One region of the Bradyrhizobium sp. HKCCYLRH3061 genome, then DNA from elsewhere that is predicted to be linked to it. Evidence: riboswitches for the same ligand, from Rfam matches in the RefSeq annotation. Region 1 holds a riboswitch; each other region holds the start of a gene.

Evidence for each region. Region 1 has a riboswitch for S-adenosylmethionine ahead of ACQR2C_RS27280 (O-succinylhomoserine sulfhydrylase). Riboswitches for the same ligand answer to the same signal wherever they lie in the genome.
Region 2: it holds a riboswitch for S-adenosylmethionine, as region 1 does, so the genes downstream of both, ACQR2C_RS09900 (GNAT family N-acetyltransferase) here and ACQR2C_RS27280 (O-succinylhomoserine sulfhydrylase) in region 1, are expected to answer to the same signal.
Region 3: it holds a riboswitch for S-adenosylmethionine, as region 1 does, so the genes downstream of both, metX (homoserine O-acetyltransferase MetX) here and ACQR2C_RS27280 (O-succinylhomoserine sulfhydrylase) in region 1, are expected to answer to the same signal.

What each region holds. Positions count from the first base shown of each region.
Region 1 is NZ_JBNPUE010000020.1:74,875-78,144, forward strand. It holds gene ACQR2C_RS27270 (MATE family efflux transporter) at 1-243, opposite strand, end outside; gene ACQR2C_RS27275 (2'-deoxycytidine 5'-triphosphate deaminase) at 372-1,478, opposite strand; SAM riboswitch at 1,591-1,670, shown strand; gene ACQR2C_RS27280 (O-succinylhomoserine sulfhydrylase) at 1,747-2,970, shown strand; gene ACQR2C_RS27285 (GDSL-type esterase/lipase family protein) at 3,103-3,270, opposite strand, start outside.
Region 2 is NZ_JBNPUE010000004.1:128,247-131,516, reverse strand. It holds gene ACQR2C_RS09905 (serine hydrolase domain-containing protein) at 1-953, opposite strand, end outside; gene ACQR2C_RS09900 (GNAT family N-acetyltransferase) at 1,460-1,930, opposite strand; SAM-I-IV-variant riboswitch at 1,976-2,085, opposite strand; gene ACQR2C_RS09895 (DUF3551 domain-containing protein) at 2,238-2,486, opposite strand; gene ACQR2C_RS09890 (hypothetical protein) at 2,658-3,269, opposite strand.
Region 3 is NZ_JBNPUE010000010.1:894-4,163, forward strand. It holds gene metW (methionine biosynthesis protein MetW) at 1-262, opposite strand, end outside; gene metX (homoserine O-acetyltransferase MetX) at 266-1,534, opposite strand; SAM riboswitch at 1,617-1,696, opposite strand; gene ACQR2C_RS17330 (chorismate mutase) at 1,892-2,725, shown strand; gene hisC (histidinol-phosphate transaminase) at 2,763-3,270, shown strand, end outside.

The DNA.
Region 1 (3,270 bases):
GATCACCAGCGGAAACACCAGCGCCATCGCCGCCAGCGCCTCGATGCCGAGCCGGCCGATATAGGAGGTCTCGGCAATGACGACGCAGGTGCCGGCCGTGTTGGCGATGATGTTCGGCCAGGCCAGCGACAGCAGGGTGCGCAGGATGGGTCCGTCGACGAGCTTATTCCGCATCGGCTTCTCGGGGGGCGGCAATGCACGCCCCTCGCCGACCGGATTGTCGGCCAGGCCGATCTCGGACATCTCAGCTCCCCGCTCGGCCGCGCAGGTCGCGGCCGTCTTGTCGTTCGATTGCTTTCGCTTTCCTAGCACGGCGCTGGCGCGCGCCCTGCGCGGCAGGCGCATTGGGGGTGCGCGGCAGACGCAGCCGGCTAGAAGCGGAAGTGCTTGGAAAGCTTCAGGCCCTGGGCCTGGTAGTTGGAGCCGATGCGGCTGCCATACATCGCGTTGGGACGCGCCAGCATCTTCTCGTAGACCAGGCGGCCGACGATCTGGCCGTGCTCGAGGATGAACGGCACCTCGCGCGAGCGCACCTCGAGCACCGCGCGCGAGCCCTGCCCGCCGGCGCCGGCATAGCCGAAACCGGGATCGAAGAAGCCGGCATAGTGGACGCGGAATTCGCCGACCAGCGGATCGAACGGCACCATCTCCGCGGCGTAGTCCGGCGGCACCTGCACGGCTTCCTTCGAGGCCAGGATGTAGAACTCGCCGGGATCGAGGATGAGGCTGCCGTCGGGCCGTGCCTTGATCGGCTCCCAGAACTCCTCGACCGGATAGCCGGCGCGGCGGTCGACGTCGACGACGCCGGTATGGCGCTTGGCGCGGTAGCCGACATAGCCGTTCGCATTGCTGCCTGAGAGGTCGACGGACAGAGCGACACCGCCGGCGAGATCCGCATCATCGCGATCCACCAGCCGCTCGGCCTGGTGCAGCGCGATCAATTCGTCCTCTGACAGGACCGCGTCGCGATAGCGGAAGCGAACCTGGGACAGGCGCGAGCCTTCGCGCAACAGGACCGGAAACGTCTTCGGGCTGATCTCGGCATAGAGCGGACCGTGATAGCCGGCGCCGATCATGTCGAAGCGTCGCGTGCCGTCGGCGATCACGCGGGTGAAAACGTCGAGCCGGCCGGTCGAGCTCTTCGGATTGGCGGCCGCGACGATGTCCTTCGGCAGCGCCAGGCTCTCCAGCAGCGGCACGATGTAGACGCAGTTGGTCTCCAGAACCGCGCCGTCGGCGAGCGCGAATTCGTGCAGCTTGAGCTCGTCGATGCGCTCGGCGACCGTCGCGCCCGGCCCGGGCAGGAAGCTTGCGCGCACGCGATAGGCGACGTCGCCGAGCCGCAGGTCCAAGCTCGCCGGCTGGATCTGGCTCTCGACGAAATCATATTCGGGAATGATCAGGCCGGCCTCCGCCATCGCCACGATCATGCGATCGGGGAGGATGCCGTGGGCGTCGGCGGGAAGCGAAAACGGCAAGGCCTGATCCTTTGCAGGCGCCGGAACGGCGGCTTGTGGAGCCAATATAGGGTCTTTTGACCGGTTATCCGATGGCCGGCTTGACGGAAAGGCCGGTTGCGACTATGAGCACCACTTATCCCGTGGTGATTTGAGCCGGCCGGCTTGCAGCCACGTTAAATAAGTCGCTAAACAGGCCGGGGACGAATGTGATCCCGGCCGTGAGGAGTTTTCCCAGGCCGGTTTTTTTGTGCCCATCGCCAGCAGCGGTGGTCACGATGGAGGTCACATGTCCAATTCTCCTGCGTCGAAGTCCCCCGCGAAGGCCCCGGCGTCGTTCGCTCACTACCGTCCCGAAACCCGGCTGGTGCATTCCGGCACCTTGCGCTCCGAATTCGGCGAGACCGCCGAGGCGCTCTATCTCACGCAAGGTTTCGTCTACGCCACCGCCGAGGAGTGCGAGGCGCGCTTCAAGGGCGAGGATCCCGGCTTCATCTATTCGCGCTTCTCCAATCCGACCACGGCGATGTTCGAGCGCCGCATGATCGAGCTCGAGGGCGCCGAGGCCTGCCGCTCGGCCGCCACCGGCATGGCCGCCGTCACCACCGCGATCCTGGCCCCCCTGCGGGCCGGCGATCACGTCGTCGCGGCGAAGGCGCTGTTCGGCTCGTGCCGCTACGTGGTCGAGGATCTCCTGCCGCGCTACGGTATCGAGTCGACGCTGGTCGATGGGCTCGATCTCGACCAGTGGCAGAAGGCGGTCAGGCCGAACACCAAGAGCTTCTTCCTCGAGAGCCCGACCAATCCGACGCTCGACGTGATGGACATTCCCGCGATCGCCGAGATCGCGCACGCCCATGGCGCGCGGCTGATCGTCGACAACGTGTTCGCCACGCCGATCTGGCAGAGCCCGCTCGCGCTCGGCGCGGACGTCGTCGTCTACTCCGCGACAAAGCACATCGACGGCCAGGGCCGCTGCCTCGGCGGCGTGATCCTGTCGTCGGAAGCGTTCATCGCCGAGCACATCCACAACTTCATGCGCCAGACCGGCCCGTCGATCTCGCCGTTCAACGCCTGGGTCCTGCTCAAGGGCCTGGAGACGCTCGCGGTGCGCGTGCGCGCGCAGACTGAGACCGCCGGCAAGGTCGCCGATTTTCTCGCCGCGCATCCGAAGATCTCGCGGCTGATCTATCCCGGACGCGAGGACCATCCGCAGGCGGCGACGGTCAAGAAGCAGATGCGCGCCGGCTCGACCCTGGTCGGCTTCGAGGTGAAGGGCGGCAAGGCGTCGGCGTTCCGTATGCTCAACGGATTGAGGCTCGCGCGCATCTCCAACAATCTCGGCGACGCCAAGACGCTGGTCACGCATCCCGCGACGACCACGCATCAGCGGCTGACGCCGGACGCGCGCGCCGAGCTCGGCATCAGCGAGGGCTTCATCCGCTTCTCCGCCGGGCTCGAGCATGCCGACGATCTGATCGAGGATCTCGACGCCGCCCTCAGCGCGGCGTAGCGAATGGTGAAGTGGCGTCGCGAGTAGACCGATCTCATCCCTGCGCGCTACTCGTCATTCCTCATCCGCACATCACCTCCGGATCCCGGGGTTCGCTCGCGCGGCGAGCGCCCCGGGATAACGCCCGCGGCGTCACATCGGCCGATAGGTCGGCACCTCGGCCGGCGCGTTGATGCCGAGCTTGACCTGGCCAACCGAGCGGATGATGTCGTCGCCGAGCAGTTGCGCGAAGCAGGCATAACCCCAATCGCTCATGTGCAAGCCGTCCGAGATCACGAACTCGTTCATCGGGATCGCCTG
Region 2 (3,270 bases), on a different contig from region 1:
AGGTCGAGTGCGGGTACGACTAAGGCGTATTGGCCGCCGGCACCTTGGGCCATAAAGCTGCCCTCGGGCAAAGTCACCGTAGGCGCAACGTCACCGCCCAGAAAGCCGATCCACCAGAGATAGCCATAGCCCATCCCGAACGCTGCTTTCGAATAGCTGCGCGTGCTCTCTTCCACCCACTCCCGCGGCACGATCTGGTGTCCGGCCCAATTGCCTTTGTGAAGATAGAGAAGTGCAAAACGCGCCAAGTCCCGTGCGCTCATGCGGATCTCATAGGCGGGGTGGATAGACGCTTCGCCGCGGACGTAGCTGCCATCCTGTGGCCGGTAGTCCTGCATGCCGATTGGCTTTGCGATCTTTTGGTCGAGCGCCTCGAAGAGGCCGATGCCAGTTGCGTGCTCGTAGATCGTGCCAAGCGCGTTGAAGTCCCAATTGTTGTAATACCAGAAGGTGCCGGGCGGGTGACTGCCGCGCGGCGGTCTCATCTTGGCATTGTCCGGCGTCTCATAGAGCGCCGCGTGGTAGACCCCGGAACGCGCTTCGAGGAGTTCGCGCACCGTCGCGCCCTTCTCGACCCCGGTCAAGCCAGGCGGGTTATCGTCGATGCCAAGTTCGCCAAGCGTGCTGTCAAGGTTGATCTGGTGATCCGACACTGCGATGCCGATCAGGGCGCTGAGCATGCTCTTGCGGATTGAAGCGACTTCCATCGGCTTCGTCGTACTGCCCCACTCGGCCACGACCTTGCCGTGCTGAACGATCACAACCGCGCTCGAATGAATCTGATCCGAAAAGGATCGCGCTTGGGTCAATCCGGTTTCTGACCAACCCAATTCTGCAGGCGTGACGCGCTCCCACTCCGCTGCTGGGAAGCCATCTTCAGCTTGGGCATGCTCGAACCGAACCAAAGCGCCGAGCAGCAGCACGACAGCGAAAACAATCTGGCGAATATGCATAGGATGATCCCACCCGTTGCGAGCTTGACCAGATTGCTACACACTAATCATTAACGGAATTAAGCAGAACGCCTGTTGAAGTGTTTTCTTTGGATACCCGCCAACCATCCTCATGGCGACGTCTCTTGTTGGCCCACAACGGACATGGAACGAACGGAACTCCCTTACGACCAAACTGTGTGACCGGCTGGTGAGAAATCGCTACTCATCCTTATTCAACGCGGCGATGAGGACGCCAACCTCTTCAACAGGTAAGGATCGTCACGCGCTATCAACTCTTCTGTCCTTGGGAGCTTTCCGAAAGCAAACCGTGCCTCCTCGATGCAAGAAAAATAACACAAGCATCTCCGTGCCATCTGAATGCTCGACCTCAACCATGTAGGATGCTAGCGATGGCGGAGTAACCACCCCATGTAAGGCTGGTCTGAGAGGCGATCTCGATTGTGCAACACGATCGAAAAGCAGACTTGATCATCTATTCCTTGTCGTCACATCGCCCTCGACCATCATTTCGTCAGCCATCTCTCGAAGTACAAATTGATCGGGTTGGAAACGTAAGGGCCATACGCTGGGCACGGAACGAACCCCTTCGCCCGATAGAGCCTCTGGGCATCGGGAAGAAATTCCGTGGTTTCCAGCCGCAGAACCGACAGCTTGGCGGTCAAGGCCGCTTCCACAACGCGCGTCAGGAGCCTGCTGCCTATTCCAGTTGTCCGAGCCTCGGTGACGACATACATGCGCTTCACCTCCCCGGTACCATCCGCGAACACCTGCAGCCCTGCACAGCCAACGGCTTGTCCGGCAATCCGCGCGATAAACATTTGCGTGTCGTCGTGCGCTAGCCGATCAATTGGAGAGCCGTGATTCCTCTCCACCCCGCAGACCTTGTTTAAGAAATCGTCCAGCGCGGTTACGAGATTAATCAGGTCCGGGGACCTTGCATCGGCCAGCTCAATTTCGATTCGATCGACAGTCATTCTCGTCCCCTTCTTCGAAGAGATGAGCGCATGACGCCGTGGTGGCTTGTCCCGTTTAGTTGCCGGACCGGCCACATCTTCTTCCGAAGGAAGAAAGCCACCTTGCTCGGGGAGCAGGTTGGCGCTGGGCGTCGGCCCAACTCTTGATGTTGGAGTTGACGATAGCGGGCACTATCGAGCTTGGCAAGTACGCCCCCAGTTTGAGGAACAACGCGTGGCCGCTCCTGGCTCATCTCGAACCTTTTGGTCGGCTCCGACGATGGCCGCTCCGTCGAAGATCGGGGTCTTGTCAGACCACAATCAGCGCCTACCGGGGAGGCCGACGGCGGCTCGGCTCAGGCGGGCGCTGTGCATAGGGGTTCGGCAAGCACATGGCCGAAAGGCCCGCGGCCCCCGCTCTGCACGCCTCCCACGACCTGTACTGGCACGCGATCGTGCTGGACCCGCCCCAGTCCCATGTCTGGAGGCACACCGGATCATTGCCATCGAACCGCTGAGCCGCGGCTGGAGCGGTTGCAAGCACGATGATTGAAGTCATGAGGAGAAGCGCGCGCATCATCAGCCATCATGACATGAGGCTGACCAATCCGAAAGGGTCTGCCGGCGCGGCCACGTCCAGGCGGGCTTCATCCGCAGGCGCGGCGGGTTTCGGTATCCGCGTCGTCAGGTGACCCTCTCTTGCTCCACGAAAAGCAGGCGATCGCAGCTAGCTTCGGCGGCTCATGACTCAGAAATAGGAGCGCGGCTGCTGCTTGATATGTTGGCCGAGGTAGCGTCTCACGGTCGAAAGATTTTTCGGTTCAGAAAGCTTCTCAAATACCTGATGCACCAATTCATCGTGATCGGAGGCAACCATTGCGACGGCGTCCCTCAGGTTTCTAAGCTGACGCCAGGAAAGAGCAGGCTCCGCTGCTGCCACCAAAGCCCAAAATACAGGGCGCCATAACCCGGTGTCGAAGGGCTTTGACGCTTGAAATATGGAAAACAGCGCCTCTGAACGACTCCCCATGTTTTCAATGGCGCTGGAGGCAGCGACATACTTTGTGAGAAGTTCTTTGGCGGGTGGCCCGTTGCCGCGCTCGAGGTATGCCCTGATCGGCCATGCCGAGACGGCTACACGATTGAAAATATCCTCCTGACAGTCGGCTGCCAGAATCGCCTCTTCAAGGAGGCGGCTATACCTTTCATCGGGCCAATGGCGTGCGACGTGAGATAACGCCTGACACCTGAACCAAGGTGCTTCTATCCCCCTTGCGACGCTTAGCGCTTCGTCAGGGCGAGCAGATGCGAGGCGGATCGCGAGGTCTCTTGCTTTGGTCGGGGTCAGGGTCTTGCTCACC
Region 3 (3,270 bases), on a different contig from region 1:
CGAGATCCGTATCGGCGTCGCCCTGCACGACCGCGAGCCCCTTGGCGACGCAATGGTTGACGCCCTCGCGGGACAGCTCGATGCCGCGGCCGTCGATGCCGCGGCTTTCCAGCAGTTGCAGCAGATCGCCATCGCCGCAGCCGATGTCGAGCACCTTGGAGCCGCGCTCGACCATGCCGGCGACCAGCAGATGATCAGGCCGATAGGCCAGCACCTCGCCGCCAGTGAAGCCGTTCAGCGGCAGCACACCCTGCATGCTCATGGCTCAGTCTCCCTTCGCATGGGCAAGCCCGCGCGCCTTGCCGGCGGAATCGAGAAACGCGCTGGCGATCTCGAAGAACTCGGGGACATCGAGCAGGAACGCGTCGTGGCCCCGGTCGGTCTCGATCTCGGCGAACGACACCCGCGCGCTGGAGGCGTTGAGCGCATGCACCAGCGCGCGCGACTCCGCAGTCGGAAACAGCCAGTCGCTGGTGAACGACACCACGCAAAAACGGGTCTTGATGCCGCGAAACGCCGCCGCCAGCACGCCGTCATGGTCGCCGGCGATGTCGAAATAATCCATCGCCCGCGTCAGATAGAGATAGGAGTTGGCGTCGAAGCGCTCGACGAAGGACGATCCCTGGTAGCGCAGGTAGCTCTCGACCTGGAAATCGGCGTCGAAGGAGAACGTCGGCAGCTCGCGGTCCTGCATGCGGCGGCCGAACTTGCGATGCAGCGCGGCGTCGGAGAGGTAGGTGATGTGCGCAGCCATGCGCGCCACAGCCAGGCCGCGATGCGGATGCGTGCCCTTGTCGGCGTAACGGCCGTGATCCCAGTCGGGATCGGCCATCACGGCCTGGCGGCCAAGCTCGTGGAAGGCGATGTTCTGCGCCGAGTGGCGCGTCGCGCAGGCGATCGCGAGATTGGCGAACACGCGCTGCGGATAGGCCACCGTCCATTGCAGCGCCTGCATGCCGCCCATCGAGCCGCCGACCACGGCGAACAGCGTGTCGATGCCGAGATGGTCGATCAGCATCGCCTGCGCGCGGACCATGTCGGGGATGGTGATGATCGGGAAATCGAGCCCCCACACCTTGCCGGTGGCGGGGTTCAGCGAGGCCGGCCCGGTCGAGCCCATGCAGCCGCCGATCACGTTGGAGCAGATGATGAAATAGCGGCCGGGATCGAGCGGGCGGCCGGGGCCGACCAGCGTCTCCCACCAGCCGGGCTTGCCGGTGACGGGATGGCGGTTGGCGACGTGCTGGTCGCCGGTCAGCGCGTGGCAGACCAGCACCGCGTTCGACCGGTCGGCATTGAGCTCGCCGTAGGTCTGGTAGGCGATCTGGAACGGCGACAGGTCGACGCCGCAATCGAGCCTGAGCGGCTTGTCGGCGCCGAACTGCGCCACCGGCGAGCTCGGATGATCGACCTCGTGCGAGCGCTCGTCGGGCGCGACCGTGCGCAACGCGGATGTAGGCGTCGCGGATTTGGACGTCGCAGATTTGGACGTCGCAGATTTGGACTTCGGCGTCAGACCTGTCATGTCTCTCACCCCAGCCATCCGGCCAGGGCTCCCGAACCACGTGACACATCAGGCCATGAAAAACCCGGCCTGAACTGGGGTTCGGCCGGGATCGATAACGTCCCCGGCCTGTTTAGCGAGTTTTTTAACGTGGCTGCAAGCCGGCCGGCTCAAATGACCACGGAACGGGCAGAAACTAGTCCCGCGGGCGCTATTCGTCAAGGCAAGCTGGGGTTGACCGTTGGTCGGGCGCTCTGCCGCAGGTCAGCCAAGCCTGGATGGCGCAAGGTAAACTTGCTGTTGCGCAGGTCCGCGGCATCGGAGAGAACGGCATCCGTTCCTTTGGCCGCAGGTTTTCCCGTGGCCTCGCGAAGAGTGACACGGACCATGTCGAACCCGCCGCCCGCCCCGCCCTCGCTCGCCGATCTGCGCAAGGAGATCGATGCCATCGATGAGCAGGTCCATCAGTTGCTGATGAACAGGGCCGACATCATCGACCGGCTGATCAAGGTCAAGAAGACCCAGGAGGTCGGCTCGGCGTTCAGGCCCGCGCGCGAGGCCGACATGATGCGCCGCCTGGTGCAGCGCCATCGCGGCATCCTGCCGCTCGACACCGTCGAGGGGATCTGGCGCGTCATCGTCTCGACCTTCACCTATGTGCAGGCGCCGTTCTCGGTGCATGCCGACGTGTCGGTCGGCGAATCCGCGATGCGCGATTCCGCCAGGTTCCATTTCGGATTCGTGGTGCCCTACGTGCCGCATTTCAGCGCGCAAGCCGCGGTCGAGGCCGTGGCGCGCTCGAAAGGCGATCTCGCGCTGGTGTCGACGACCTCCGGCCATACGCCGTGGTGGATCACGCTCGAGCCCGTGGGCGCGCCAAAGATCATCGCGCGGATGCCGTTCATCGAGCGCGCCGACCATCCCGCCGCGCTGCCGGTGTTCGCGGTGTCGCGCGTCGCCGACGATGCGCTGGTGCTCGAGGTCGAGACCTGGAGCATCCGCGTCTCCGGCTGGAATGCGCAGGTGTCGCGGGCGCTGTCGCCGCTCGCCGACGTCATCGCGGTGCCCGATACCGCCTTCGACGGCGCCGCACTGCTGGTATCGATCGAGTCGCCGTCGAACCTCGACAAGATCAAGGCTGCCCTGATCGCGGCGGGCGCCTCGGTACGCTCCGCCGCCCTCGTCGGCGGCCATGCGAAACGCTATACGGTTCCGAGCTGAGACGCCCCGCGCCAGTGATAATTTTCCGGAGTTGATGATGAACCGCCCCGTGCTGAACCCCGGCATCCTCGATATCGCGCCCTATACGCCGGGCAAGAGTCCCCAGCCGGAGCCGGGCCGCAAGGTTTTCAAACTGTCGGCCAATGAGACCCCGTTCGGCCCCTCGCCGAGGGCGATCGAGGCATTCAAGAGTGCGGCCACTCACCTGGAAGATTATCCGGAAGGGACTTCACGGGTGCTGCGCCAGGCGATCGGCCGCACCTACGGCCTCGATCCCGACCGCATCGTCTGCGGCGCCGGCTCCGACGAGATCCTCAATCTGCTGGCACACACCTTTCTCGGCCAAGGCGACGAGGCGATCTCGACCGCGCACGGCTTCCTGGTCTATCCGATTGCGACCATGGCCTGCGGCGCCAGGAACGTGGTTGCCGCGGAGACGGAGTATCGCACCGACGTCGACGCCATCCTTGCCGCGGTGACGCCGCGCACCAAGCTGGTCTGGCTCGCCAACCCGAACAACCCGACCGGCACCTACATCCCGTTCG